2 regions of the Streptomyces sp. NPDC020422 genome follow, and region 1 is predicted to be linked to the other one. Evidence: riboswitches for the same ligand, from Rfam matches in the RefSeq annotation. Region 1 holds a riboswitch; the other holds the start of a gene.
What was found. Region 1 has a riboswitch for S-adenosylmethionine ahead of ACH414_RS23565 (aminotransferase class V-fold PLP-dependent enzyme). Riboswitches for the same ligand answer to the same signal wherever they lie in the genome.
Positions count from the first base shown of each region.

Region 1 (15,003 bases):
CCGTCAGGCGAGCCGCTCGGCCACGTAGCCGCGCCAGCTCGCCGTGAACTCCTCCGGGCTGGTGTCCAGGACGTCCTTCAGCGCCTTCTCCAGCGCGCCCTCGCGCTGCGGGTGGGCGCCGACCGCCCGGTAGAACGCGGTCAGTTTCGCCTCGCCCCAGCGGTCGGCGACCATCGCACATGCCAGCCAGCCGCCCTCGTAGGCGCGGGCCATCGCGTCCGCGTCGCCGCCGAAGGTGAAGTCCCTGTCGTCGGGCAGTGCGGCCGGTGCCCCGTCCGCGAGGACCGCGCGGCGCAGCTCGGGGGCGGCCTGGGCGGGGGTGCGGCCGGTGCCGCGGTAGGCGACCCAGTCGGCGAAGCCCTCGGAGAGCCAGACCGGGGTGGACGGGGTGGTCTGGGCCCGGGTCGCGACATGGGTGGTCTCGTGGGTGAGGACCAGCTGCCGGCCGAAGCCGCCGAGCACTCCGTACGCGTCCGGGTTGACGATGACCCGGTCGGCGGGGGCCGTCGGACCGCCGCCGGTCTCGCCGGTGGTGACGGCCGCGATGCCCCGGTAGGAGGCCGCCGGCGCGCCGAGCAGCCCGCCCATCGCCTCGACCGAGGCCGGCACCAGGACCACGATCCGGCCCGCCCAGTCCCCGTGCCAGGCCGCCCCCACCGCGGGCACCGCCCGGTCCGCCGCGTCCGCGATCTCGCGCAGCCGCTCGGGGCTCTGGCCCACGCCGAGGACGAGGCTGCGCCGACCGGTCACGGTGCGCACCTCGCCCTGCTGCCACAGCTGCTGCGGGGCGCCCTCGGCGGGCCGGTCGCCGGTGACGTACCAGCGGCCGTCGCGCTCGGCGAGCGACAGGACCCGCTCGCTGGTGGCGGGGCCCGAGTCGTAGCCCCGGATCCGGTAGCCGAGGCGGGCCTTCGCGGTGGCCCGGCCGCCGTCGGCCCGGTCGACGTCGGTGACCTGGTACTGCCAGCCGCCGAGCGGGATCTTCGCGAGCCGGTCGAACTCGGTGCGCGCGGCGGGCGCGAGCGCGGGGTCGAGGGCCGCGAGATAGCCGGCCTCGTCCCGGTCGAGCAGCGCCCGCGCGTGCCGGTCGAGCAGGCTCTGGATCTGCCCCGTCGCGGGGTCGGCCGGCGGCGGGGCCGTACAGCCGGTGAGCACCAGGAGGGCGGCCGCCAGGCACCCGGCCGCGCCGCGCGCCCTTCCACTCCCCTGACCTGCCACGCCCTCGATCGTACGGGGCGCCGGCCGAAGCGGGCCCCGGGCGGAGGCTCAGACCCTCGTCACCGTGACGTGGGACATCATGTTCACCGGGTCGTAGCGCACCCGCGCCCCGGGGTAGGGGGCGTGGATGACCTGCCCGTTGCCCGCGTAGATCGCCACATGGCTGGCGTCGCTGCGGTAGGTGACGAGGTCGCCGGGCTGCGCCTGCGAGAGCGGCACCCGGCGGCCCGCGTACCGCTGCGCGGAGGAGGTGCGGGGCAGCGCGATGCCGGCCTGCCGGTACGACCAGACCATCAGGCCCGAACAGTCGAAGGCGGAGGGGCCGGTGGCGCCCCAGACGTACGGCTTGCCGATGGCGCTGCGGGCGGCGATCACCGCGGCGGCGGCCCGGGAGGGGCCGAGGTCGGCGAGCGGCGGCAGCTCCTCGTCGAGGGCCTCGCGGCCGGAGCGGGAGGTGCGCTCGTAGTCGGCCCGCTCGTCGGCGGAGAGCGAGGCGAGCACCCGGCGGGCCTCGGCGAGCTTCCGCTCGACGGTGCGCTTGTGCCGGGCCACCTCGGTGCGGCTGCGCTCCAGTTCGGCGAGGGCCCGGCCGGCCTCGGTCCGTTCCTGGGCCAGCTCGCGCAGCTCGCGCCGGAGTTCGGCGAGGGCGGCGCCCTGGCGGGCGGTGACCCGGTCGAGCACGGTGGCCCGGTCGAGGTAGGTGTCCGGGTCGGAGGAGAGCAGCAGGGCGAGGGCCGGGTCGACGCCGCCGGAGCGGTACTGGGCGCCGGCGACCGAACCGAGCGCGCCGCGCATGCGGTTGACCCGCTCCTGGCCGCGGGCGAGGGCGTCCTGGGCCTGGGAGACGGTCCTGCGCAGCCGGTCGGCCTTCTCGTCGGCCTGGTTGTAGCCCTCGGTGGCCTTCTCGGCCTCCTCGAAGAGGCGGTCGACGGTCACCCGGGTGCTCTCGGGCGTGGCGCCCGGGTCGGCGTGCGCGGGGACGGCACCCAGGGCCGTGGCCGCGGTGGCCGCGGCTGCGGTGAGGACGGTGACCCTGGCGGGTCGTCGGTGGGACGCCACGAATCGCGCTCCGTTCGGCTCGACGGACTGGCGCGGCAGACAGTAGCCGGTGATCACCCCGCCTCCAACGAAGCCGCCGGGCACACAAAGTGACGCCCCGCCGGAGACCACAGGTCACCGGCGGGGCGTCACGTCAGTCCGGGATCCGACAAACCACCCGTTCGGAGGGCGGGTCGGGAGCGTGGACGTCGCGTCAGATGCGCACGCCGTACATGAAGCTGCCGAGGTAGTCCATCGACTCGTAGCGGACCACCGCGCCGGGCTTCGGGGCGTGCAGGACGGTGTTGTTGCCCGCGTAGAGGCCCACGTGCGCCAGGTTGTTGAAGAAGACCAGGTCGCCCGGCTTCAGCTGGCTGCGGCCGATCTTCACGCCGTCGGCCTGCTGGGTGTAGGTGGTGCGGCTGATGCGGACCCCGGCCTGGCGGTACGACCACTGGGTCAGGCCCGAGCAGTCGAAGGAGTTGGGGCCCTCGGCACCGGAGACGTACGGCATGCCGAGCCGGGTCGCGGCGGCGTTGAGGGCGGCGGCGCCGCGCTGCGAGGCGGGCACCTCGTTGCCGAGGTTGACGCGCTCGCCGGCGGCGCGGCTGGCGCGCTGCTCGTCCTGCTGGATCCTGGCGCGCTCGGCGGCGGTCAGGGTGTTGAGCAGCTTGCGGGCCTCGGCGAGCTTGCCCTGGTACTTCTTCTTCTTCTCGCCGAGCGTCTTGCGGACGTCCTCGAGGTCGGCGAGCTTGGTCGCCGCCTCGGTGCGCTGCTGCGCGAGGGTCCGCTGCTTGGCCTGGATCGACTGCAGCACGTCGGCCTGCTTGGCGCCGAGCTGGTCGATCGCGGACGCCTTGTCGAGGTAGGTGTCCGGGTCGGAGGAGAGGAAGAGCTGGAGCGCCGGGTCGATGCCGCCGGAGCGGTACTGGGCGCTGGCGACCGAACCGATCTGGTCGCGGAGGGTGTTGAGCTCCTGCTGACCGCGGGCCACCTTGTCCTGGAGGCCGCTGATCTCCTTCTGGAGCTTGCCGCGGCGCTCTTCGGCGAGGTTGTACTGCTCGGTGGCCTCTTCGGCCTCGTGGTTGAGCTTGTCGACCTTGGACTTGACCTCGTCGATCTTCGGCTTGGGAGCGGCGGTGGCGCCGGTCTGGGCGGAGATCGCGACGGCGAGGCCGGCGGTCGCGGTGAGCACGGTCACACGGGTGCGGCTCGGCTGCTTGGGACGACGGTGGGACGCCACGAAGGCGAGCTCCTTCTTCCTTCAGCCGCCGACCGGGCGAGCGGCAGGCGGGACCCTCGCCGCCATCCCCGATGGATGATCAACCGCGCGAAGGTTCGAGCCCCGACCCTAGTGACCATCTTGTGATCAGTTCAAATCCCGATAGGCAAAATCTCGCTCGCGCGACAAAGTATTCACAGCCATCACACGGGCAGTAGCGGTCACTTGACCCTGCGCGGACCACAAAAGGGACATCCCGCTCAGTGGTGACGACTCATCACGAGAGTCGCGAAAGCCGCTTCAGCAACAAGGCGGACGCGACCGGCCGCGCGCCGGACTTGGCGACCCCGTCGGCCACCTCGCGGTCGGTGGAGACCACCACGACCGGGCGGCCCGGCGGCTCGGCCCGCACCAGCTGACGGATCAACTCGTCGGCGGTGACACCGGGCTTGGAGAAGAGCACCCGCACCCCGCGCGGCGGCGCCAGGAGCACCGGCGCGGCGAGCTCGGCCCCGTCGAAGACACAGGTGATCTCGGCGCCCGAGCGGGCCGCGAGGGCGGACAGACCGCCGAGCAGCCGCAGCCGCTGCTTCTCCAGCGGCATCGTCGGATAGCCGGTCTTGGTGACGTTGTAGCCGTCCACCACCAGGTGCGCCTGCGGCAGTTCGAGCAGCTGGTCCAGGAGCGCCGGGTCGGTCTCGGAGAGCGCGCGCGCCGCGATGTCCTTCGGCGACATCCGGCCCGGCTCCACCGCGTCCACGGTGTCCGCGGGGTGCATCGACACCGGGGGCAGGGCCAGTTCGCGGCGCAGCCCCTGGGCCGCGTCGAGCACGGTGTCCAGGAGCAGCCGCAGCCGCATGTCCTCCACCGAGCGGCCCTCGCGGGCGGCGCGGCGGCTGGCCTCCAGGGCCGCCTCCACCTCGCCGAGCCGGGCCTTGAGCCGGCGGGACTCGCTCTCGGCGGCAGAGACCTGGGCGGCGGCCTCGGACCGTGCGGTGTCGATCTCGGCCTGGGCGCGCCGCAGCGCCGCCTCGCCGCGCTTCACGTCGCTCTGGGCGCTGCGCAGCTTGCGGTGAAGCGATTCGGCTTCCTTGCGGGCGGCCTCCAGCTCGTGGCGCAGCTGTTCGGTCTCGGCCCGGGTGCGTTCCCTCGCGCCCGCGACCTCCTCGCGCAGCCGCTCCAGTTCGCGCCGGCTCGCCTCGTCGGCGCGCTCGGCGTCGGCGCGCTCGGCCTCCTCGCCGGCGGCGGCGACGAGCTTGTGCCAGCCGGCCGGGCGCAGCACATAGGCGGCCGCGGCCACGTCGACCGGGTCGGCGGCGGCGGGCGGGGCACCGGACTCGACGGCGCCGGCCAGCTCGGGCTGCGCCTCCTTGAAGCGCTCGCCGATCCGCTGCCGGAAGAGCGGGTCGCTCTCCAGGGCGGCCGCCATCGCGTTCCCCGCGAACTTGGCGCGCCGGGAGGCGGTGAAGCGGGCGTACTGGCGCAGCGGGGCGGGCAGCTCGCCGACGGTCAGCCCGCCGAAGGCGTCCGCGACCAGCGCGACCACCTTGCGCCGTACGGGTTCGGGCAGCGGGCGGTCGAGCGCCTCGGCAGCGTCGTCCGCCGAGCCCGTCGGCTCATCACCGTGCGCGGGCTGCTCCACGATCCGTCACCCCACTTCCCTGTCGTCGTCGCCCTCCCGGGCCGCTTCTCAGGAAGCGGAACCCGGCCTGTCCACCAGTTCGATCTGGTCCACCGCGTTGCACCAGCGGCAGCGGACCGACTCGATGGTCTCACTGACCACCTCGCGCTCCTCGACCTTGGCCTCTCCGGCGAGGTCCAGATGGACGTACTCGACGACCTTGGAGGAGCGCGTGACGTCGAAGCGGGTCAGATTGCCGCAGAGCGTGCAGCGCCAGCGGGTCTCCGGGGTCGGCAGGGGAACCGTCGTCATCGTGCCGTCCTCTTTCTGGGCTTTCCCTGGAATTCCGGGGGTGTACGGGACCGCGGTGCGCCGTCGGACTGCGGAAGTCTGCCCGTAACCCTACGGCCTCCCGGGTACCCCGTGTCACGGCGAGGCACTCTGTCCAGTTCGACCCCGGTACGCCATGATCTGTCCATGATCGACTGGCGGGGCGTCGCCCGCGGCGCGTGGCAGGAAGCCCGGAACGGGCCCACCGTGACGTACGGCCTCATCGCGCTGTGCGTTCTGCTCTTCGCCGTGAGCCCGGTCTCCGGCCTCAACCCGGGATACGGCACGGGCGAGAAGCTGCTCGCGGCGCAGGGCGCGTACTTCGAGCGCTGGGGCGTCGTCCCGGCCGAGCTGACGAGCGGGGAGCCACGGGCCCTGCTGACCCCGCTGACCGCGCTCTTCGTCCACGGCAGCTGGCTGCACCTGCTGGGGAACATGCTGTTCCTGTACGTCTTCGGGGCGATGGCCGAGGAGCGGATGGGGCCGGCCGAGTTCGCCCTGTTCTATCTGGGCTGCGGCTATCTGGCGCTGTCGGGGTACGCGGCGGCGCACGCGGACAGCGCGCAGACCCTGGTGGGGGCGTCGGGGGCGATCTCGGGGGTGCTCGGGGCCTTCCTCTGTCTCTTCCCGCGCTCCCGGGTGACCAGCCTCTTCCCGTTCCTCTTCTTCCTGCCGCTGCGCTTCCCGGCCTGGATCGTGCTGGTCTTCTGGTTCGTGCTGCAGTGGCTGGCGGCCCGCACGGCCGGGGCGGGGCCGGGGGTGGCCTATCTGGCGCACGTGATCGGGTTCGCGATCGGGTTCGTCTACGCGTGGGGCCGGTACAGAGGGAGAAGGGGGGCTCGCGCGGCGCTTCCTTAGAGGGTGGTGGTGGACGACGGGCGGGCTACAGTGAAGCCACCAACCGCGGCCACCGAGGGAGAAAGCCAGCCGTGATCACCGCGATCGTGCTCATCAAGACCAGCGTGGACCGGATCCCCGAGATCGCCGAGGCGATCGCCGCGATCGACTCCGTCAGCGAGGTCTTCTCGGTGACCGGGACGTACGACCTGATCGCCATGGTCCGGGTGCCGCGCCACGACGACCTGGCCGACATCATCCCCGGCCGGATCAGCAAGATCCCCGGCGTCGAGGGCACCGACACCCATGTCGCCTTCCGCGCCTACTCCCAGCACGACCTGGACGCGGCCTTCGCGATCGGCCTGGAGTCCTGACGCGGCAGCGCGCACGGTGAAGCCGGCCTCTCCCCGCGGGGAGAGGCCGGCTTCACTCGTACGGGGGAGGAACCTCAGCCGCGGTCCGGCACGCAGCGGCCGTCCTCGGTGCGGTACTTCCACTGGGCGCCCTCGCGCACCAGCTGCTTCACCGCGCCCACGAACCGCTCCACGTGCTCGTCGGGGGTGCCCGCGCCGAAGCTGACGCGGATCGCGTTGAGGGACCGCTCGCCCGGCGCCGCCTCCGGGGCGCCGCACTCGCCCGGGTCCTGCGGGTCGCTGCCGAGCAGGGTGCGCACCAGCGGGTGGGCGCAGAACAGGCCGTCGCGGACGCCGATGCCGTACTCGGCGGAGAGCGCGGCGGCGAAGTGGGAGCTGTTCCAGCCGTCCACGACGAAGGAGATGACGCCGACCCGGGGGGCGTCGTCGCCGAAGAGCGAGAGCACCCGCACCTCGGGCACCTCGGCCAGGCCCTCGCGGACCTTGGCGATCAGGTGCTGCTCGCGGGCGACGAGCCGGTCGAAACCGGCCTCGGTGAGCGCCTTGCAGGCGGAGGCGATGGAGTAGACGCCGATGACGTTGGGCGAGCCGGCCTCGTGCCGGGCCGCGGTGGTGTGCCACTCCACGTCCACCCCGCCGTCGGCCCGGCGGGCCACCGTGCGGGAGGCGCCGCCGCCCGCGAGGTACGGCTCGGACTCCTGCAGCCAGTCGGCGCGGCCGGCGAGGACTCCGGAGCCGAAGGGCGCGTACAGCTTGTGCCCGGAGAAGGCGACCCAGTCGACGTCCAACTCGCTTACGGAGACGGGGTGGTGGGGGGCGAGCTGGGCGGCGTCGAGGACGATCCGGGCGCCGTGCGCGTGCGCGGCGGCGGCCAGCTCCCTGACCGGCCACAGCTCGCCCGTGACGTTGGAGGCACCGGTCACGCAGACCAGGGCGGGGCCGTAGGGGTCGCGGTCGGCGAGCGCCCGCTCCAGGGTCTCGACCGCCTGGCGCGGGGTGCGCGGGGCGTTGAGGTAGGTGACCCGGGCGTCGCGCCACGGAAGGAGCGAGGCGTGGTGCTCGGTCTCGAAGACGAAGACCTGGCAGTCGGCGGGGATCACCTGCGCCAGCAGGTTGAGCGAGTCGGTGGTGGAGCGGGTGAAGACCACCTGGTCGCCGGGGCGGCAGTCGAGGAACTCGGCGACGGTGGCCCGGCTGTTCTCGAAGAGGTCCGTGGAGAGCTGGGAGAGGTAGCCGGCGCCGCGGTGGACGCTGCCGTAGTACGGGGCGTAGGCGGCGACGTCGTCCCACACGCGCTGGAGGGCCGGGGCGCTGGCGGCGTAGTCGAGGGCCGCGTAGCTGACCTCGCCACCGGTGACGAGCGGGACGGTGACGTCCCGGCCGAGGACCGGCAGCGGGGCGGCGCAGCAGGGGTCGGCGGACTCACCGGTCTCGACGGAGACGGCGGAGGCGGTGGTGGCGGCGGCGTTCGGGCATGCGGACATGACGTATCTCCCGGCGGGAAAGAGAGCGCGAAAAGGCGTGAAAGGGCCCGCAGGGCAGCGCGAAGTGGGGTGCCGCATACGGGTGTTGATGGAGAAAGGGGCCGAAGGCCCTAGCGCATTCGCTTGCTCACGAGACACTGCTCCCTAGAGGACCAAGGACCCCAAGGTGTGTACGCAGGGGTCCGCGCTTGCCGCAGGCTTCTGCCGTACGACCTGGTCTTCACCCGGGGCACCCCGCCACGGACGGAGGGTTGCCGGACAGCCAGCCGGGGCTTCGAGGCTGTCGCTCATGACCTGGTACAGAAAGTAGTTCAGCTGATCGTCGACGCGCAACCCCGTCCGCATGCCGGGACGGGGTCGCGGGTCGCGGGTCAGCGGTTGGTGGCGGCGATCCACCGCTCCAGGGACCGCAGGGCCGCGCCGGAGTCGATCGACTCCGCGGCCTTCGCGATGCCTGCGGCCAGTTGCTCCGTCAGGGTGCCCGGGCCGGGGTCCAGGGCGGTGAGCGCCGCCGCCGCGTTGAGCAGCACCGCGTCCCGTACCGGTCCGGTCTCCCCCGCGAGCAGCCGGCGGGCGACGTCGGCGTTGTACGAGGCGTCGGCGCCGCGCAGCGCCTCCAGGGTGACGAGCTCGATGCCGACGTCCCGGGGATCGAAGCGCTCCTCGGTGACGCTGCCGTCCCTGACCACCCAGACCCGGGAGGTGGAGGTGGTGGTCAGCTCGTCCAGACCGTCGTCGCCGCGGAAGACCAGGGCGGAGTTGCCGCGCTCGGCGAAGACCCCGGCGACGACCGGCGCCATGCGCGGGTCGGCGACGCCGACCGCCTGGGAGCGCACCTTCGCCGGGTTGGTCAGCGGACCGAGGACGTTGAAGGTCGTCCGGATGCCCAGCTGGCCGCGGGCCGCGGCGACGTGCCGCAGCGAGGGGTGGAACTTGATCGCGAAGCAGAGGGTGATGCCCGCCTCGTCGGCGACCTCGGCGACCCGCTGCGGGCTCAGGTCGAGGTTGACGCCGAGCTTCTCCAGGACGTCGGAGGAGCCGGAGGCGGAGGACGCGGCGCGGTTGCCGTGCTTGACGACCTTGGCGCCCGTACCGGCGACCACGATCGACGCCATGGTGGAGATGTTCACCGTCTTGGCGCCGTCGCCGCCGGTGCCGACGATGTCGACGGTCCGCCCCGGCACCTCGATGACGTTGGCGTGCTCGTACATGGTCCGCACGAGGCCGGCGATCTCCTGCACCGTCTCGCCCTTGGCGCGCAGCGCCACCATGAAGCCGGCGATCTGGGCGTCGGTCGCCTCGCCGCTCATGATCAGGTCCATCGCCCAGGCCGTGTCGTCGGCGGAGAGGTCGTGGCCGTCGAGCAGACCGTTCAGCAGGACGGGCCAGGAGCGGCCCGCCGAGTCGAGTCCTCCAGCGGGGGTCGCAGCGCTCATGGCAGCTCCTGGTGATCCGTGACATACGGGGGCGGGCATACGCCCCCACCCTATCGATCCCGGGGGACGGCAAAGAGCCCCGTCCATCGAATGGACGGGGCTCTCGCCGTGGCGACCTACATCAGGAGGCCGAGGGGATCAGTGGTGGCCGTGGCCGCTCGTGATCTCCTTGTACTCCTCGGCGGTGGGCTTGGCGACCTGGTTGTCCGCGCCGTAGTAGCCCTTGTTGAGCTTGACCCGGAGCTTCTCCATGCGCCCGATCTTGCGCTCCACGCCGTTCTCGTCGACGGCCGGCGGCAGCTCCGCGGGCTCGTACTGCTCGTGCGCCGTGAGCTTGTGCAGCTCACCCTGGCTGAGCGGCTGGTGGACCTCGACGAACTCACCGTGCGGCAGGCGCTTGATGATGCCGGACTCGCGACCGTGCAGCACCTTGTCCTTGTCCCGGCGCTGGAGGCCGAGGCAGATCCGCTTGGTGACGATGAACGCGATGACCGGTCCGACGAAGAAGAAGATCCGGACGAACCAGGTGATCGAGTTCAGCGACAGGTGGAAGTGGGTCGCCCAGAGGTCGTTTCCACCACCCACCAGCATGATCATGTACGCGGTGATCCAGGCGACACCGAAGGCGGTGCGCGTCGGAGCGTTGCGCGGGCGCTGCGCGATGTGGTGCTCGCGCTTGTCGCCGGTGATCCAGGACTCGATGAACGGGTAGACCGCGATGGCCGCGAGGACCGCCGGGAAGATCGCCAGCGGGATCATCACGCCGAGGACCAGCGTGTGGCCCCACAGGTTGATCTCCCAGCCCGGCATGACACGGATCAGACCCTCGGCGAAGCCCATGTACCAGTCGGGCTGGGCGCCGGTGGACACCTGGTCCGGGCGGTACGGGCCGAGGGCCCAGATCGGGTTGATCGAGGCGATCGCCGCGATGACCGCGATGACGCCGAAGACCAGGAAGAAGAAGCCTCCGGCCTTCGCCATGTACACCGGGAGCAGCGGCATGCCGACGACGTTCTTGTTCGTGCGGCCGGGGCCCTCGAAGTGCGTGTGCTTGTGGACGAACACCAGGATGAGGTGCGCGACCACGAGACCCAGCATGATGCCGGGCAGCAGCAGCACGTGCGCCGAGTAGAACCGGGCGACGAAGTCGCCGCCGGGGAACTCCCCGCCGAACAGGAACATCGACAGGTACGTGCCGATGATCGGCACGGACAGGATCGCGCCCTGCATGAAGCGCACACCGGTGCCGGAGAGCAGGTCGTCCGGGAGCGAGTAACCGGTGAAGCCGGTGAACATGCCCAGGAAGAACAGCAGGAAGCCGAACAGCCAGTTGATCTCACGCGGCTTGCGGAACGCGCCGGTGAAGAACACGCGCATCATGTGCACGAACATGCCGGCGAGGAAGATCAGCGCCGCCCAGTGGTGGATCTGCCGGATGAGCAGACCACCGCGCACCTCGAACGAGATGTGCATGGTCGAGTTGAACGCCTCGGACATCAGCTGTCCCTGGAGCGGGACGTACGGTCCGACGTACTCCACCTCGTTCATCGACGGGTGGAAGAACATCGTCAGATAGACGCCCGTCAGGATGATGATGAGGAAGCTGTAGAGGCAGACCTCGCCCAGCATGAAGGACCAGTGGTCCGGGAAGATCTTCCGCATGTTGGCCTTGGCCAGCGTGTAGATCCCCAGGCGGCCGTCGGCCCAGTCGGCGATGCGCTCGCCGGCGGGTGCCTTCTTCTGCGTATTGGTCACAGTGCTCATCCGCGCTCCCAGAAGGCGGGACCGACGGGCTCTTCGAAGTCGCCGTGCGCCTCGAGGAAGCCCTTGTCGTTCACGCCGATCCGCAGCTGCGGGAGGGCGTGGCCGGCCGGGCCGAAGATGACTCGAGCGCCGTCGGACAGGTCGAAGGTGGACTGGTGGCACGGGCAGAGCACGTGGTGCGTCTGCTGCTCGTACAGGGAGATCGGGCAGCCGACGTGGGTGCAGATCTTCGAGAAGGCGACGATGCCCTCGTGCGACCACTCGAGCTCGCGCTTGTCCTTGATGTCCTCCGGCTGGATCCGGACGATCATCAGGGCGGCCTTGGCGATCTCGGTCTGGAAGTGCTCGTCGTGCTCCGAGAGGCCCTCGGGCATCGCGAAGGTCAGCGAACCGACCGCGACGTCCTCGGGACGCAGCGGCTCGTGCGTGTTCATGTTGACGAGCAGCTTGCCCTTGGCCCACAGGGTGGAGCGGAGCTTCTTCTCGGGCAGCGGGCCCATGTCACGCAGCAGCACGATGCCGGAGAGCGGCACCATGGCCAGCGCGCCGAACAGCGTGTTGCGGATCAGCTTGCGGCGGCCGAAGCCGGACTCGGCGGCACCGGCCGCGAAGTCCGCCATGACCTTCGCCTTGACCTCGGGCGAGGCCGCCATCGGGTGACGCTCGTCGGCGACCTCGACGTCGGACATCAGGGTGCGGGCCCAGTGGACCGCGCCCGCGCCGATGAAGAACAGGGCCGCGCCGAGGGTCAGACCCAGGGCGAAGTTGAGCGCCGACACCCGGCCGAAGGGCCAGATGTAGACGATCTTGTCGACCGGGAAGATCACGTACGAGGCGATGAAGCCGATCGTGGCCAGCATCGACAGCGTGAACATGAACGCGACCGCACGCTCGGACCGGCGAGCGGCACGCTCGTCGATGTCCTGGATGCGCGGCTTGTGGGGCGGGAGGCCCGGGTCGGCGAACGGGTCGTCGGCGACCTTCACCGCGCCGTGCGCGGTGTCCTGCGCGGTGGGCAGGTTCTCTTCTGGATTCTCTTGGGTACTCATGACTTCTTGGCCTTAGCGGTGTGGGCCGCGACCCAGATGGCAACTGCGATCAGCGCGCCCAGACCGAAGATCCACGCGAACAGACCCTCGCTGACGGGGCCGAGGCCACCCAGCTTGAGACCACCCGGGCTGTCGGCCTTGTCGCTGTTCACGGCCTGGACGTAGGCGATGATGTCCTTCTTCTGCTTCTCCGGCATGGTCGTGTCGGGGAAGGACGGCATGTTCTGCGGGCCCGTCTGCATGGCCTCGTAGAGGTGCTTCGGGTCCACGCCCTCGAGGCTCGGGGCGTACTTGCCGTAGGTCAGCGCGCCACCCTCACCGGTGAAGTTGTGGCACTGGGCGCAGTTGGAGCGGAACAGCTCGCCGCCCTTGGCGATGTCGGCGCCGTCAGGGCTGTACTGGCCCTCGGTCGGGACGATCGGACCGGCACCGAGGGAGGCGACGTACGCCGCGAGCTGATCGATCTCAGCCTGCGAGTAGATGACCTTCTTCCTCGGGATCTGGGCGCCCGGCTGCTGGGCCGGCATACGGCCGGTGCCGACCTGGAAGTCCACGGCCGCCGAGCCCACGCCGACCAGGGAGGGGCCGTCAGAGGTGCCCTGACCGCCGGTTCCGTGGCAGCTGGCGCAGCCGACGGAGTAGAGCTTCTTGCCCTCCTCGATGGCGAGGGACTGGGCGGTTTCATCGGCCTTCGCCGTGCCCGCGGGCGCGAACGCGGCGTACAGCCCCCCAGTTGCCGCCAGCGCGAGAAGTAGGACGACGACCGCCGCCAGCGGATGGCGTCGTCGTGCGGAGAGCTTTTTCACGGATTACCCCGGTGTCAGGATCTTCTGCGTCGATGCTTGCTGGATGTGTCGGTCCGCCGGGAGCGGCGGAGCCCGATTACTTGATCAAGTAGATCGTGGCGAAGAGGCCGATCCAGACGACATCGACGAAGTGCCAGTAGTAGGACACGACGATGGCGGCGGTTGCCTGCTCGTGAGTGAACCTCTTGGCGGCGTACGTCCGGCCGAGGACCAGCAGGAAGGCGATGAGACCGCCCGTCACGTGCAGGCCGTGGAAGCCGGTGGTCAGGTAGAACACCGTGCCGTACGGGTCCGAGGACAGCGAGAGGCCGTCCTTCTTGACCAGCTCGGTGTACTCGAAGACCTGGCCGCCGATGAAGATCGCGCCCATCACGAACGTGATGATGAACCACGTCCTGAGCTTCTTCACGTCGCCCCGCTCCGCGGCGAAGACGCCGAGCTGGCAGGTGAGTGAGGAGAGCACCAGGATCGTGGTGTTGGTCGCGGAGAACGGAAGGTTCAAGGCGTCGGCCTTTTCCGTCCAGAACTCGGCGCCCATCACGGATCGCAGGGTGAAGTACATCGCGAAGAGGGCCGCGAAGAACATCAGCTCGGAGCTCAACCAGATGATGGTTCCGACGCTGGTGAGGTTCGGTCGATTGACCGACGGGTGCGCGTGCCCGGTTTCTACTGTCGTTACTGTCGCCACGACCGACATTATGTCGGTCGCTTATCCCGCCCTCACTCCGGGGGGTGCCGTTCGGAGTGTCCGGGGGCCATGTCCTGCCCGAACGGCCCATCGGAAGCGGGTTCCGGCACCCTTCGAACAGGTGTTGAACGGGTGTTGACGGGCTGTGGACCGGAGTAGCATCCGCGCAACGACCGACCACCTTCACGGAGGAACGATGCAGTCGAGCGCCACGGTCCTGGTCTACAGCGACGACGCGAACACCCGCGCCCAGGTCCGCCTCGCGGCCGGCCGCAGGCCCGCGGCCGATGTTCCCCCGGTCGAGTTCGTCGAGTGCGCGACGCTGCCCGCGGTGCTGACGGCCCTGGACGAGGGCGGCATCGACGTGTGCGTGCTGGACGGCGAGGCGGTGCCGGCCGGCGGCATGGGCGTGTGCCGGCAGATCAAGGACGAGATCTTCCGCTGCCCGCCGGTGCTGCTGCTGATCGGGCGCCCCCAGGACGCCTGGCTGGCCACCTGGAGCCGCGCCGACGCCGCGGTCACCCTTCCGGTGGAACCGGTGGAGTTCGCGGCGTCCCTGGCGTCCCTGCTGCGCTCGCGCCTGTCCCTCGACGCCTGATCCGGCGCCTGCGGGCCCGGCAGGGCCCGCAGGGACCACGGGGGCTACAGGCGCTACGGGGGCTACAGGGAGGGCCTGAGGCGGGCCTTGGCGTCCTCGGTGGCGACCGGGTTGGAGGAGTCCGCCACCAGGGCGCTGCCCTTGCGCCACTTGGCCCAGTCCAGGTTCCAGTCGCCGAATCCGTTGCCGAAGGTGTCCATCATCTCGCCCTCGCTGTTGACGACGCGGACGATGTCGCCGGGGCGGACGTTCTCGTAGAACCAGGCGGCGTTCCCGGTGGACATGCCGACACAGCCGTGGCTGACGTTCTCGACGCCCTGGGAGCCCACGGACCAGGGGGCGGCGTGCACGTACTCGCCGCTCCAGGTGACCCGGGTGGCGTAGTAGACGGGCAGGTCGTACGAGTCCGAGCTGCCCTCCGCGATGCCGATGCTGGTGCCCCGCATCCGGACGAAGTACTCCTTGCCGAGCACCACTTTGATCCCGTTACGGGTGGAGAAGCCCGGTTTCCCGGTGGTCACCGGAATGGTGTTGATCA
Region 1 is NZ_JBIRVJ010000008.1:363,590-378,592, forward strand. It holds gene ACH414_RS23525 (PadR family transcriptional regulator) at 1-28, shown strand, start outside; gene ACH414_RS23530 (hypothetical protein) at 4-1,218, opposite strand; gene ACH414_RS23535 (NlpC/P60 family protein) at 1,267-2,277, opposite strand; gene ACH414_RS23540 (NlpC/P60 family protein) at 2,471-3,499, opposite strand; gene ACH414_RS23545 (NYN domain-containing protein) at 3,756-5,120, opposite strand; gene ACH414_RS23550 (hypothetical protein) at 5,169-5,411, opposite strand; partial or broken gene ACH414_RS23555 (rhomboid family intramembrane serine protease) at 5,577-6,362, shown strand; gene ACH414_RS23560 (Lrp/AsnC family transcriptional regulator) at 6,359-6,640, shown strand; gene ACH414_RS23565 (aminotransferase class V-fold PLP-dependent enzyme) at 6,715-8,124, opposite strand; SAM riboswitch class IV at 8,304-8,419, opposite strand; gene trpD (anthranilate phosphoribosyltransferase) at 8,496-9,560, opposite strand; gene ACH414_RS23575 (cytochrome bc complex cytochrome b subunit) at 9,699-11,324, opposite strand; gene ACH414_RS23580 (Rieske 2Fe-2S domain-containing protein) at 11,321-12,373, opposite strand; gene ACH414_RS23585 (c-type cytochrome) at 12,370-13,179, opposite strand; gene ACH414_RS23590 (heme-copper oxidase subunit III) at 13,256-13,876, opposite strand; gene ACH414_RS23595 (hypothetical protein) at 14,064-14,465, shown strand; gene ACH414_RS23600 (Ig-like domain-containing protein) at 14,528-15,003, opposite strand, start outside.

Region 2 (15,003 bases), on a different contig from region 1:
CGCCGCCAACGGTGTGTCGACGTTCAAGACGAAGGCCACTGTGGACGGCTGGTACGTCGTCCGGCACAGCGGTGACGCCTCCCACTTCAACGCCCCCGCGGCGGTGGCCGACTACATCGACGTGCGCTGATCCTCCCCACGCCGAAGGGCGGCACCCCCCGTCGGGGGGTGCCGCCCTTCGTCAGGACCGGGTCCGAGCCGTCAGGCTCAGAAGTCCATGTCACCGCCCGGCATGCCGCCGCCGGCCGGCGCGGCCGCCTTCTCCGGCTTGTCGGCGATGACGGCCTCGGTGGTGAGGAACAGGGCCGCGATGGACGCCGCGTTCTGCAGCGCGGAGCGGGTGACCTTCGCCGGGTCGATGATGCCCTCGGCGATCATGTCGACGTACTCACCGGACGCGGCGTTCAGGCCGTGGCCGACGGGGAGGTTGCGCACCTTCTCCACGACGACGCCGCCCTCGAGACCACCGTTGACGGCGATCTGCTTCAGCGGGGCCTCCAGGGCCAGCTTGACGGCGTTGGCACCGGTGGCCTCGTCGCCCTCCAGCTCCAGCTTCTCGAAGACCGCGGAGGCCTGCAGCAGGGCCACGCCGCCACCGGCGACGATGCCCTCCTCGACGGCCGCCTTGGCGTTGCGCACGGCGTCCTCGATGCGGTGCTTGCGCTCCTTGAGCTCGACCTCGGTCGCGGCACCGGCCTTGATGACGGCGACGCCACCGGCGAGCTTCGCCAGGCGCTCCTGGAGCTTCTCGCGGTCGTAGTCCGAGTCGGAGTTCTCGATCTCGGCGCGGATCTGGTTCACGCGACCGGCGACCTGCTCGCTGTCACCGGCACCGTCGACGATGGTGGTCTCGTCCTTGGTGATGACGACCTTGCGGGCGCGGCCGAGCAGGTCGAGGCCCGCGTTCTCCAGCTTGAGGCCGACCTCCTCGGAGATGACCGTGCCGCCGGTGAGGATGGCGATGTCGTTCAGCATGGCCTTGCGGCGGTCGCCGAAGCCCGGGGCCTTGACGGCGACGGACTTGAAGGTGCCGCGGATCTTGTTGACGACCAGCGTCGACAGGGCCTCGCCCTCGACGTCCTCGGCGATGATCAGCAGCGGCTTGCCCGACTGCATGACCTTCTCCAGGAGCGGGAGCAGGTCCTTCACGGAGGAGATCTTGGAGTTGACGATCAGGATGTACGGGTCATCCAGGGACGCCTCCATGCGCTCCATGTCGGTCGCGAAGTACGCCGAGATGTAGCCCTTGTCGAAGCGCATGCCCTCGGTGAGCTCGAGCTCGAGCCCGAAGGTCTGCGACTCCTCGACGGTGATGACGCCTTCCTTGCCGACCTTGTCCATGGCCTCGGCGATGAGCTCGCCGATCTGGGTGTCGGCGGCGGAGATGGAGGCCGTGGAAGCGATCTGCTCCTTGGTCTCGACGTCCTTCGCCTGCTCGAGCAGGGCGCCCGAGACGGCCTCGACGGCCTTCTCGATGCCGCGCTTCAGAGCCATCGGGTTGGCACCGGCGGCCACGTTGCGCAGGCCCTCGCGGACGAGCGCCTGGGCGAGGACGGTGGCGGTGGTCGTACCGTCGCCGGCGACGTCGTCCGTCTTCTTGGCGACTTCCTTGACCAGCTCGGCGCCGATCTTCTCGTACGGGTCCTCGAGCTCGATCTCCTTGGCGATGGAGACACCATCGTTGGTGATCGTGGGGGCGCCCCACTTCTTCTCGAGGACGACGTTGCGGCCCTTCGGGCCGAGGGTGACCTTGACGGCGTCAGCGAGCTGGTTCATGCCGCGCTCGAGACCGCGCCGGGCCTCCTCGTCGAACGCGATGATCTTGGCCATGTGAAGTGGTCCTCCCGGACATGGGGTGGATAACGCTCCTGGACCGCGCCGACGCCCGCGACGGACGGCCCCCGGGCCTCGTGGTTCCTTGCCCCACTTGGCCGCGGACCTCGTCTGCCCGATCCTCGTAAGCACTCTCACCTTCAGAGTGCTAACGCCAATGATTAGCACTCGCCCCATGCGAGTGCAAGCGACTACCGAGGATCGGTCACCCCTGGGGGCTCGCGCCGGGCGCGCGGGCCGGGCGCGCGCCAAGGCGCGGGCCGGGCGCGGGCCGGGCTCGCACCAAGCACGGGCCGGGCGTGTGCCGGGCGCGTACGGGCGCGTGCCGGGCGCACATGCCCGGCGCATGGCGAGGGGCCCGCATCCGGTCCGGATGCGGGCCCCTCGACGGAAGTGCGTCGTTGGCCGATCGCGCCGCGCTCAGACGGCGAGCTTGACCATGTCCGCCTGCGGACCCTTCTGGCCCTGCGAGATCTCGAACTCGACCCGCTGCCCCTCTTCAAGGGTGCGGTATCCGTCCATCTGGATCGCGCTGTAGTGGACGAAAACATCCGCACCACCGTCGACCGCGATGAAGCCGTAGCCCTTCTCCGCGTTGAACCACTTGACGGTGCCCTGAGCCATGCCTAACTCCCCTATTACTGGCCCTTGCGCGGGCCCGCACTTCGCGGACCCGGGTCAGACCCTGCGCCGGAACGCGTCGACCGCGGCTGAATGTATCTGCCCAACTGCCCTCTGCAACAGGTCAATCGGACGAGAATTCTGGGCAGCACGGAAAGGGGAATTAGGGAGAATCCATTGAATTCCGGGTCAAGTCGGGCCGGGCAAAGCGCGCAGAAGGTACACAAGGCACGGGCACTTTGGCTGCTTCTTGTCGCGGACAGGCGCATTCTCATATGCGGCCGGCATGAGCAGCGGAGGGGACTTCCCCAACTCTACCGCGCTCAACCATGCAGAATTGCCCCCTCCGCTTTCTCTCGCGGAAGGGGCAATTCAGGGCGTGCGGGTACCGGTGGGTACGCGAGGGGCGGAGTACGGGATCAGCAGCCGCCGGCCACGGCCGGAATGATGGAGACGCCCGCGCCCTCCGGCGTCGCGGTCTCCAGGCCCTGCTCGAAGCGCACGTCGTCGTCGTTGACGTACACGTTGACGAAGCGGCGCAGCTTGCCCTGGTCGTCCAGGACCCGGGCGGCGATGCCGGCGTGGTTCTTCTCCAGGTCGGCGATGACCTCGGCGAGGGTCGCCCCCTCCGCCTTCACCTCGGCCTGGCCGCCGGTGTAGGTGCGGAGGATGGTGGGGATGCGGACGTTCACGGCCATGTCTTCGTAACCTCTCAGTGGGCCAGGCCCGCGTCGCGGAACGCGTCCAGGCTCGGGCGGATGGTGGCGGTCGCCTGCGAGCTGTCGGCCACGGCGTCCAGGGTCTTGAGGCCGTCGCCGGTGTTGAGGACCACCGTCGTCAGCGTCGGGTCGAGCAGACCGTTCTCGACGAGCTTGCGCGTGACACCGACGGTCACGCCGCCCGCGGTCTCCGCGAAGATGCCCTCGGTCTGCGCGAGCAGCTTGATGGCGTCGACGACCTGCTCGTCGTTCACGTCCTCCACCGCGCCGCCGGTGCGCCGGGCGATGTCGAGGACGTACGGCCCGTCCGCCGGGTTGCCGATGGCGAGCGACTTGGCGATCGTGTTCGGCTTCTGCGGGCGCACCACGTCGTGGCCGGCCTTGAAGGCCACCGACACCGGGGAGCAGCCCTCGGCCTGGGCGCCGAAGATCTTGTACGGCTTGTCCTCGACCAGGCCCAGCTTGATGAGCTCCTGCAGACCCTTGTCGATCTTGGTGAGCTGGGAGCCGGAGGCGATCGGGATGACCAGCTGGTCCGGGATGACCCAGCCGAGCTGCTCGCAGATCTCGTACGCCAGCGTCTTCGAGCCCTCGCCGTAGTACGGGCGGAGGTTGACGTTGACGAAGCCCCAGCCCTCGCCGAGCGGGTCGCCGATGAGCTCCGAGCAGAAGCGGTTGACGTCGTCGTAGTTGCCCTCGATGGCGACGAGGTCGCCACCGTAGACACCGGCCATGACGACCTTGCCCTGCTCCAGGTCGTGCGGGATGAACACGCAGGAGCGGAAGCCGGCACGGGCGGCGGCGGCGCCGACGGCGCCGGCCAGGTTGCCGGTGGAGGAGCAGGACAGGGTGGTGAAGCCGAAGGCGCGGGCGGCCTCGATGGCCTGGGCGACGACCCGGTCCTTGAAGGAGTGGGTGGGGTTGCCGGAGTCGTCCTTGACGTACAGCTTGCCGGGCTCGACGCCGATCTCGCGGGCGAGGTTGTCGGCCTGGACGAGCTTGGTCCAGCCGGGGTTCAGGTTCGGCTTCTCGGCGACGTCGGCCGGGACGGGCAGCAGCGGGGCGTAGCGCCAGATGTTGGCGGGGCCGGCCTCGATCTGCTTGCGCAGCGCCTCGGGGTCGCCGGTGGGCAGGTCGTACGCGACTTCGAGCGGGCCGAAACACAGCTCGCAGGCGAAGATCGGGCCGAGCGGGAAGGATTCGCCGCATTCGCGACAGGAGAGTCCGGAAGCGGGACCGAGGTCGACGGTGGTTCCGGGTGCGACGGTCTGTACAGCCATGGAGGCGAGGCCCTTTCTCCTCATCTTTCCCATGACGAAATCTTCGCCATGAGACGGATTTGGCACCTTCCCTAGCCGGTGGCCTCGCTGGAGGACGAGTAGCCGACTGGAGGGTTGCCGGGGCTTCAACGGGCCGTTTCCCTCTGCCCCTCTGGATGAGCGGTATTCGATTGTGAGACGCGGGCGGCACCCCGACATGCATCGGGCATCCGCGTTGTTCAAGACTGTAACCGAAGGCTCCGAAGGTGGAGATGCTCGTCCGATCCGCGAGATGGAGATCACGTTGCTGGAAGAGGTGGAGCGCTGGCTGGCCCGGCGGTCCTGGTCCGTCGCCGACCGCCCGCTGGAGCGCATCCTCGCCGCCAAGCGGGGGACGCGGGTGAGCGTGGTGCTGCCCGCGCTCAACGAGGAGGCCACGGTCGGCGCGATCGTCTCCGTGATCCGCCGCGAGCTGATGACCGAGGCGGTGCCGCTGGTGGACGAGCTGGTGGTCATCGACTCGGGCTCCACCGACCGTACGGCCGAGGTGGCGGCGGCGGCCGGCGCGCGGGTGGTGGCGCGCGACGAGATCCTGCCGCGGATACCGGCGGTGCCGGGCAAGGGCGAGGTCCTGTGGCGGTCACTGATGGTGACGACCGGGGACGTGGTCTGCTTCGTCGACGCGGACCTCAGGGACTTCTCCGCGGACTTCGTCTCGGGGATCGTGGGCCCCCTGCTCACCGAGCCCGAGGTCGACTTCGTGAAGGCGATGTACGACCGCCCGCTCGGCGACACCCCTGGTCAGGGCGGCCGGGTGACGGAGCTGGTGGCGCGCCCGCTGCTCAATCTGCACTGGCCGCAGCTGGCCGGCTTCGTCCAGCCGCTGGGCGGCGAGTACGCGGCCCGGCGCTCGCTGCTGGAACGCCTGCCCTTCCCGGTCGGTTACGGAGTGGAGCTGGGCCTCCTGGTCGACGCCCTGCACACGGTGGGCCTGGACGCGCTGGCGCAGGTCGACGTGGGGGTGCGCAAGCACCGGCACCAGGACGGGCGGGCGCTGGGCCGGATGGCGGCCGCGATCTACCGGACGGCGCAGTTGCGCCTGTCGCGCGGGCACCTCGTACGGCCCCGGCTGACCCAGTTCGAGCGGGGCGCGGAGGGCTTCGAGCCGCGGACGTACGACGTGGACACGGAGGAGCGTCCGCCGATGGCGGAGATCGCGGAGTACGCGCACCGCCGCGTGGCGTAGCACCGGATAATGCTCATTTCTGCATAGATTTCCGTTTCATGTTCATGCGGTTCACCACGGGAACGGGGATCCTGCTGGCGTCCCTCGGCCTGGTGGCCGGGTCGCTCTCCCTCGGGGGAGCCGCCCCGGCCGCCGCCGATGGCGTCGAACCCTTCGGCCGGCGCTACGTCGAGTCGCTCTCCGGGGACTTCGGGATCGGCGCCGGCGAGGACCCGAGCGGCCCCCGGCCCGGGGGCCCGTCGTGCACGGAATCCCCGGCCATCGCTCCCCCGAGCCCGAGCCCGACCCTGTCGGCCCCTCCGGCCCCGTGCCCCGGTCCGCGGGGCGGTGTGCTGGCGCAGACCGGCGCGAACGGGGAGCGGATGTGGCTGCTGGGCGCGCTGGGCGTGGCGCTCGCGGCGACGGGGCTGGTGGCCAGGGCGGCCGTCCGGGGCCGTCGCGACCACTGAGCGTGGCCGAACGCCGCTGTCTCGTATCCGTACGTTTGAGCGTTTACGTGACGGGCTAGGTTCGCCACATGGCTTCCGTCCTCGTCGCATCGAACCGTGGCCCGGTCTCGTACACCGTGCGGGACGACGGGGCGCTGGACACCCGGCGGGGCGGCGGCGGGCTCGTCTCGGGCCTGAGCGCCGTCTCGTCGGAGGGTGGTCTGTGGGTGTGCGCCGCGCTCGGCGCCGGCGACCGCGAGGCGGTCCGCCGGGGGGTCGCCGAGCCGGGCGTGCGCATGCTCGACATCGACCCGGAGGTGTACGCGGACGCGTACAACGGCATCGCGAACTCGGTGCTCTGGTTCCTCCACCACCACCTCTACGACATCCCGCGCGAGCCCGTCTTCGACGCGGCCTTCCGCCGCCGCTGGCAGGCGTACCGCGCCTACAACCAGGCCTTCGCCGGGGCCCTCGCGGAGGCCGCGGACCAGGGGGCGGCGGTCCTGGTGCAGGACTACCAGCTGGCCCTCGTCCCGGGGCAGCTCCGCGCCCTGCGCCCCGACCTGCGGATCGCGCACTTCACGCACACGCCGTGGGCGTCGCCGGAGTACCTGCGGATGCTGCCGGAGGACATCCACCGCGAGCTGATTGCGGGCATGCTCGGCGCGGACGAGCTGGGCTTCCACACGACCGCCTGGGCGACGGCCTTCCTCGCCGACCCCCTCGTCCCCGACACCACCCGCACCGCCACCTACCCGCTGGGCGTCGACGCGGACGACCTGCGCGCCCTCGCCCACCGCCCCCAGGTGGACGAGCGGCTGGCGGCCCTGCGCGCCGAGGTGGGCGAAGGCCGCAGGACCATCGTCCGCGTCGACCGCACGGAACTCTCCAAGAACATCCCCCGCGGCCTGCTCGCCTACCGCGAGCTCCTCACCGCCCACCCCGAGTGGCGCGGCCAGGTCGTCCACCTCGCCTCCGCCTACCCCTCCCGCCAGGACCTGGAGGTGTACCGCACGTACACCGCCTCGGTGCGCGAGCTGGCGGAGGAGATCAACACGGAGTTCGGCACCCCCGACTGGCAGCCCGTACTGCTCTCCGTCGAGGACGACTTCACCCGCTCCCTCGCCGCCTACCGCCTCGCCGACGTGGCCCTGGTCAACCCGGTCCGCGACGGCATGAACCTGGTGGCCAAGGAGATCCCGGTCGTCTCCGACGCGGGCTGCGCCCTGGTCCTGTCCCGGGAGGCGGGCGCGTACGAGGAGCTCCACGAGGACGCCCTGACGGTCAACCCGTACGACGTGACGGCCACGGCGGAGGCCCTCCACACGGCCCTCTCGATGCCCCACCCGGAACGCGCGGAACGCACCAAGCGCCTCGCCACGGCGGCCACGGCGCTGCCGCCGCGGGAGTGGTTCCTGGCGCAGTGGGAGGCCTTGCGCCGGTCCTGAGGGGCGGATGCGGCGGCCGGACGAGCGCGGAGCCGGCCGTCGGCGTCCTGCTTCCTCACGAGCCGTGAACCCGCGGGCCCCAACCCCTCCTCCCGCACGCGCCTTTCGTGTCAGACTCGGCGCGATCGTTCCCCCAGGCGATCCGTAAGCCCCATACGGAACCACGCGAACCATGCGGCACACGCATGCAAGCGAAGGGATCGCGCAACCTTGAAGAAGAGACTTGTCGTGAGCATGACCCTCGGGTCGGCGCTCACCGCGCTCCTCGCCGCGGGACTCACCCCCGCCGCGGCCCAGGAGGCCCGGGACACCAGCCCCGGCAGCACCACCGCGCACCGGCCGGACAACCGGCCCGGCCCGCTCACCAAGCAGCGCACCGAGCTGCGGAAGCAGGCCGTCGACCTGGTCGCCAAGGGCAAGGCCAAGCCGAACGCCAAGGGCGTCGTCCAGGTCGCACCCGGCAAGTTCGCCGAGACCACGACCACGACCGCCGTGCGCCAGGAGAAGATCTTCACGATCCTCTCCGAGTTCGGCGACCAGAGCTCCGGAAAGCTCGGCACCGTCCCCGGGCCGCTGCACAACCGGATCCCGCGGCCGGACCGCAGCGTCGACAACTCCAACGCCTGGACCCCGGACTTCTCGAAGGCGTACTACGAGACGAAGTTCAACGGCTCCGGCGAGTCGATGAAGACGTACTACGAGAAGCTGTCCAGCGGGCTCTACTCCGTCTCCAACACCGTCGAGGACTGGGTCAAGGTGCCCGGCAACGCCTCCACCTACGGCGACAACTCCGTCGAGGACACCGGCGGCTCCTGGGCCTTCATCCAGGACACCGGCGACGCGTGGTGGAACGCCCAGCTCGCTGCGGGCAAGGCCCCGGCCGAGATCGACGCGTACCTCGCGCAGTTCGACGTCTGGGACCGCAACGACTACGACCACGACGGCGACTTCGACGAGCCCGACGGGTACATCGACCACTTCCAGGCCGTCCACGCCGGCATGGGCGAGGACGCCGGCGGCGGCGCCCAGGGCGAGGACGCCATCTGGTCGCACCGCTGGTACGTCAACGGCGACGACTACGGCCTCACCGGCCCCGACGTCTCCGGCACCGCCAACAAGCAGGGCGGTGCCCGCATCGGGCAGTCCAGGTACTGGCTCGGCGACTACACCACCGAGGGCGAGAACGGCGGACTCGGCGTCTTCTGCCACGAGTTCGGCCACGACCTCGGCCTCCCGGACTACTACGACACCGAGGGCGGCGAGAACTCCACCGCCTTCTGGACCCTGATGAGCTCCGGCTCCTGGCTCGGCCACGGCGCCGCCGCCAACGAGGGCATCGGCACCCACCCGGGCCTGATGGGCGCGGAGGAGAAGCTCTTCCTCGGCTGGCTCGACTACGCCGACGCACCGCTCGGCGCCACCGGCTCGTACACCCTGAGCCCGGCCGCCCTGCAGGTCACCGGCAAGGAGCAGGCCGTCCGCGTGGCCCTCCCGGACAAGACGACGAGCACCACGTACACCACGCCCGTCTCCGGCAGCCACGCCTGGTGGACCGGCTCGGCCGACTCCCTCAACCAGTCCCTCACCCGCTCCGTGCCCGCGGCCTCGCGGATCACGGTCAAGGCGAGCGCCTGGTACGAGATCGAGGCCGACTTCGACTACCTCTTCGCCGAGTACTCCCTGGACAACGGCGCCACCTGGCAGCGCACCGGCCAGACCGTCTCGGGCTCCTCCGCCGGCAAGTGGACCACCCTGCGGTACGCGTACGACGCCCAGGGCAAGCCCTCGCTCTTCCGCTTCCGCTACCAGTCCGACGGCGGCGTGCACTTCGCCGGCGCCTTCCTCGACGACCTCGCCATCGGCTCCGGCGGCACCGCGCTGCTCGCCGACGACGTCGAGCAGGGCGTGAACGGCTGGACCGCACAGGGCCGCTGGACCATCTCCACCGGCACCGTCTCGGCCACCTACCCGCGCTACTACCTGGTGGAGAACCGCGAGTACGTCGGCGCCGACGCGCTCCTCGCGGAGGGCCCGTACCAGTTCAGCAAGGGCATCACCGCCCCGGACTGGGTGGAGTACTTCCGCTTCCAGAACGGCATGCTGGTCTGGTACGTGGACCGCTCCTACGACGACAACAACGTCAGCGCCCACCCGGGCGGCGGCTCGGCGATGGCGGTCGACGCCCGCCCGACGCCGTTCCGCTACGACGACGGCACCGCGCCCAGCAACCGCCGCCAGCCCTTCGACGCCACCTTCGGCCTGGAGCCGACCGACGCGACCTGCCTCCACAAGGAGGTCCTGTCGGGCAAGGGCGGCAACCAGACGGTCGTGACGAAGGCGGCCTGCGCCCCGTCCGGGCCCGGCATCCCGGTCTTCGACGACACCGACCCCAACGCCTACTACGACCCGACGGCCGCCCAGGCCAGCGTGAAGGTCGCGGGCCACGGCGTGAAGGTCACCGTCACCGGCGACTCGGGCGACGACCTGACGATCAGGGTGGCCAACCCGGCCTCCTGAACCGAATCAGCCGAATCAACCGGGCGGGCCGAGCTGGCCGAGCCGCCCGAGCCTGGCAGAAGAAGGGAGGGGCGCCCCGGTCTCCGGGGTGCCCCTCCTCTTCGGTGCGGAGGGGCGTCAGGCGCCCGTGGGCCCGTCCAGCGCCGCCGCCAGGCCCGCCAGGAACCCCACCACCCCCGCCGGGCCCGGGACCAGCAGGTCCGCGCGGTCGGCGAGGTCCGGGACGGACTCGGTGGTGGAGGAGGAGCAGACGAGGAGGCCGGGGGTGCCGTCGGAGCGGAGTTTCTCGACGGCCGCGTACGCCGGGAGGTCGCCCAGGTCGTCGCCGGCGTACAGGACGGACCCGGCGTCCAGCTCGCGGACGTAGTCGGCGAGGGCCACGCCCTTGTCCATGCCCGGGGGCCGCAGCTCCAGGACCATGCGGCCCGGTTCCAGGACCAGGCCGTGGTGGGTGGCCAGGTCGCCCAGGGGGCCCTTCAGGGCCTCGAAGGCGCCCTGCGGGTCCTCGGCGCGGCGGGTGTGGACGGCGACGGCGCGGCCCTTCTCCTCGATCCAGGTGCCGGGCCAGGCGCCGATCCGGTCGAGGAAGCCGGGGAGCTCGGCGCGGACCGAGGCGACGCCCGGGTGGGGGGCGGCGGCCTGGACGGTGCCGGTGACGGCGTCCCAGCGTTCGGCCCCGTAGTGGCCGAGGACCACCAGGTGCTCCAGGCCGGGGACGCCCGCGAAGCCCCCGTAGCGGACCGCGACCCCCGCCGGGCGGCCGGTGACCACGGCCACGGCGGCCACCTTGGGGGCCAGGGCGGCCAGGGCGGACACGGCCCCGGGGTGGGCGCGGGCGCGCTCGGGGTCGGGGACGATCTCGGCGAGCGTCCCGTCGAAGTCGAGGGCGACGACGGCTCTCTCCGGGCACGCGAGGAGCGCGGCGAGGCCGTCGCGGCCGGCGGCTGTGGTCGGGTGCGGAAGGCTGCTGACCATGACCACGACCCTACCCAGGGACGCGCTCCGCGTCAGCGGGGCGGGAGGGCGGCGGGAGCGGAGGTGGTGTCAGCGGCGGGATTCGCGGTCCGCCCGGACCCTGCGCAGGCGGTTCACCGTCACCGGGTCGTGGGCCAGCGCCCGCGGGTCGTCCAGGAGGGCGTTGAGCAGCTGGTAGTAGCGGGTCGCCGAGAGGCCGAGCTGCTCGCGTACGGCCCGCTCCTTGGCGCCGGGGCCCGGCCAGGAACGCCGTTCCATGGCCAGGACGGCCTGCTCGCGGGCACCCAGCTCGCCGGGGTCGGTGGTCATATGACCAACCTAATGCCGCTGTCCCGGCATGCCGCTCACTCGGCGCTTTCGGCCGTGGTCGCCTCGCGGGCGATCCGGCCCAGCACCTCGGAGGGCTTGGCGCCGGGGGCGACCGCCTTGCCGATGTCCTTCTTGATGACGCCGCTGACCCGCGCCCAGGAGGTCTTGCCGACCGGGGGGAGCTGGGAGTCGGGCAGCGCCTGGAGGAACTCGCGGAGGTTGGCGTACTCCGGGTCGGACTCCATGTGCGCGGAGGCGGTGACGGTGACGGGCAGCAGGTCGTTGTCGCCGGCGAACTTCAGCACGTTCTCGTCGCTGAAGGCGAAGTCGAGGAAGGCGCCGATCTCCTTGCGGTGCCCGTTCTGCTTGAAGCCCATGATCCAGTCGGCGACGCCCATGGTGGCCTTGGCCTGGCCGTACGTGCCGGGCAGGGCGACCTTGCCGACCTTGACGCCCTTCTTCTCGGCCTCCTGCATCAGCGAGGGGTGCCCGTTGAGCATGCCGACCTCACCGCGGGCGAAGGCGGCGAAGGCGTCCTTGCGGTTGAGCTTGCCGGGGGCGACGGGGCCGGTGAGGCCGTCGGCGACCAGGTTCTTCTGCAGCCACTCGAAGGTCTTGATGTTCGCGTCGGAGTCGATCTTGTAGTGGTCGGTGGCGTCGGTGTAGCCGTCACCGCCGCTGAGCAGCCACATCATCGTCTCCGCCTGGGCCTCCTCCGGTCCCAGCGGCAGCGCGAAGGGGTAGGTCACGCCCTTCTTCCGCAGCTTCCGCGCGGCCGCGGCGAGCTCGTCCCAGGTGGCCGGGGGCTTGTCGACGCCGGCCTTGTCGAAGAGGTCCTGGTTGAAGAAGAGCAGCCGGGTGGAGGCGACGAAGGGCAGCCCGTACTGGGTGCGCTTGTGCTCGCCGGCCGCGACGAGCGGGGCGAGGAAGTTGGCCTGGACCCGGATGGAGAGGAGCTCGTCGGCGGAGTAGAGCTGGCCGGCGGCGGCGTAGTCGGCGTAGGCGCCGATCTGGGCGATGTCGGGGGCCTGGCCGGCCTTGACCAGCTCGGCGACCTTGCGGTCGACGTCGTTCCAGGACTCGATCCGGACCTGGACCTTGACGCCGGGGTTCTTCGCCTCGAAGGCGGAGACGACGCCGTCCCAGTACTTCCGGGTGGAGTCGCCGCCGGCGAGGTCGTAGTCGGCGGCCACCAGCTTGAGGGTGACCTCGCCGGACTCGCCGCCGACGCCGAGGGTGCCGCAGCCGGAGAGGGCGCCGGTCAGGCCGAGCGCGGTGGCCGCCGCGGCCAGTCCTATGAATCGTCGCCGCTGCACAGCCGTAACCCACCCTGTCGGTCGTCGGCGATCGCCCGTGATCGCCGGTGAGCCGCAAGTTTCTCCCGGATGAACGCGAGAGGTCTACACCACACGCATATCGCTTCTGCAACGCATCGGCGGCCCCCGTCGGCCCGGATTTGTATCCCAGCGCAACAATCCTCCGCAGTGGACTAGACCTTTCGGGTCCCCACGCGCGAGACTGTCCTCGTGAGACACGTCATCGCCCTCGATGTGGGCGGCACCGGTATGAAGGCCGCCCTGGTCGGGGCGGACGGCACCCTGCTCCACGAGGCCCGCCGCGCCACCGGCCGCGAGCGCGGGCCCGAGGCCGTCGTCGAGACGATCCTCGACTTCGCCCGGGAGCTGCGCACCCTCGGCCAGGAGCGGTACGGACAGCCCGCCGCGGCCGCCGGGGTCGCCGTCCCCGGCATCGTCGACGCCGAGAACGGCATCGCCGTCTACGCCGCCAACCTCGGCTGGCGCGACGTCCCCATGCGCGCCCTGCTCAGCGAGCGCCTCGACGGCATCCCCGTCGCCCTCGGCCACGACGTGCGCACCGGCGGCCTCGCCGAGGGCCGCATCGGCGCCGGGAACGGCGCCGACCGCTTCCTCTTCGTCCCGCTCGGCACCGGCATCGCCGGCGCCATCGGCATCGGCTCCGCGATCGAGGCCGGCGCCCACGGCTACGCGGGCGAGATCGGCCACATCGTGGTGCGCCCCGGTGGCACCGCCTGCGGCTGCGGCCAGCGCGGCTGCCTGGAGCGGTACGCCTCCGCCTCCGCCGTCTCCCTCGCCTGGGCCGAGGCCTCCGGCGACCCCGAGGCCGACGCCGCCGACTGCGCCAAGGCCGTCGAGTCCGGCGACCCCACCGCCGTACGGATCTGGCAGGACGCCGTCGACGCCCTGGCCGACGGACTGGTCACCGCGCTCACCCTGCTGGACCCCCGCACGCTCATCATCGGTGGCGGTCTCGCCGAGGCCGGGGAAACCTTGTTCACACCCCTTCGGGCCGCGGTGGAGGAACGCGTCACCTTCCAGAAGCTGCCCGCCATCGTCCCGGCGGCCCTCGGGGACACCGCCGGATGCCTGGGCGCGGGCCTCCTCGCCTGGGACCTGCTCGCCGACCAGCACCCCGCCGACTCGGAGGTATCCGCCTGATGGCCGTTTCCACTGTTCTCACCGGGGCCCGCGTGGTGCTGCCGACCGGGGTCGTCGAGAACGGACGAGTGATCGTCGAGAACGGCCGCATCGCGGGAGCCGCCCACGAGGACGCCCCCGCCCTCGACCTCGCCGGCCACTGGCTGGTGCCCGGCTTCGTCGACATGCACAACCACGGCGGCGGCGGCGCCTCCTTCACCTCCGGCACCGTCGACGAGGTCCTCAAGGGCGTCCACACCCACCGCCTCCACGGCACCACCACCGTCGTCGCCTCCTTCGTCACCGGCGAGATGGACTTCCTCACCCAGCGCGCCGGCCTCCTCTCCGAGCTGGCCGAGCAGGGCGAGATCGCCGGCCTGCACTTCGAGGGCCCGTTCATCTCCCCGTGCCGCAAGGGCGCCCACGACGAGACCCTGCTGCGCGACCCCGACCCGGCCGAGGTGCGCAAGCTGATCGACGCGGGCCGCGGCCAGGCCCGGATGGTCACCCTCGCCACCGAGCTGCCCGGCGGCATCGACTCCGTACGGCTGCTCGCCGAGCACGGCGTGATCGCCGCGATCGGGCACACGGACGCCTCGTACGAGCAGACGCAGGCCGCGATCGACGCGGGCGCCACCGTCGCCACCCACCTCTTCAACGCGATGCCCGGCCTCGGACACCGCGCCCCCGGCCCGATCGCCGCCCTCCTGGAGGACGAGCGGATCACCGTCGAGCTGATCAACGACGGCACCCACCTGCACCCGGCCGCCCTGGAGCTCGCCTTCCACCACGCGGGCGCGGACCGGGTCGCCTTCATCACCGACGCGATGGACGCGGCCGGCTTCGGCGACGGGCGCTACATGCTCGGCCCGCTGGAGGTCGAGGTGAAGGACAGCGTGGCGCGGCTCGTCGAGGGCGGCTCCATCGCCGGCTCGACCCTGACGCTCGACCGGGCCTTCAAGCGCGCCGCGACGATCGACAGGCTGCCGGTGGAGTCCGTCGTCCAGGCCCTCTCCGCCAACCCCGCCAAGCTGCTCGGCGTCTACGACCGGGTCGGCTCGCTGGAGCCCGGCAAGGACGCCGACCTCGTCGTCCTCGACGCGGACTTCGAGCTCAAGGGCGTGATGCGCAAGGGCGCCTGGGTGGTCGAGCCCCAGCTGGGCTGATTTCGCCACGGCTTGTCTGATATTGC
Region 2 is NZ_JBIRVJ010000005.1:150,192-165,194, reverse strand. It holds gene ACH414_RS14805 (hypothetical protein) at 1-130, shown strand, start outside; gene groL (chaperonin GroEL) at 208-1,830, opposite strand; gene ACH414_RS14795 (cold-shock protein) at 2,254-2,457, opposite strand; gene ACH414_RS14790 (MoaD/ThiS family protein) at 2,874-3,152, opposite strand; gene thrC (threonine synthase) at 3,167-4,477, opposite strand; SAM riboswitch class I at 4,471-4,615, opposite strand; gene ACH414_RS14780 (glucosyl-3-phosphoglycerate synthase) at 4,737-5,678, shown strand; gene ACH414_RS14775 (hypothetical protein) at 5,717-6,127, shown strand; gene ACH414_RS14770 (trehalose-6-phosphate synthase) at 6,196-7,554, shown strand; gene ACH414_RS14765 (immune inhibitor A domain-containing protein) at 7,789-10,071, shown strand; gene otsB (trehalose-phosphatase) at 10,189-11,046, opposite strand; gene ACH414_RS14755 (DUF3263 domain-containing protein) at 11,116-11,355, opposite strand; gene ACH414_RS14750 (extracellular solute-binding protein) at 11,391-12,671, opposite strand; gene ACH414_RS14745 (ROK family protein) at 12,882-13,832, shown strand; gene nagA (N-acetylglucosamine-6-phosphate deacetylase) at 13,832-14,977, shown strand.
Region 2: linked by a shared signal. The riboswitch ahead of thrC (threonine synthase) and the one ahead of ACH414_RS23565 (aminotransferase class V-fold PLP-dependent enzyme) in region 1 are both predicted to bind S-adenosylmethionine.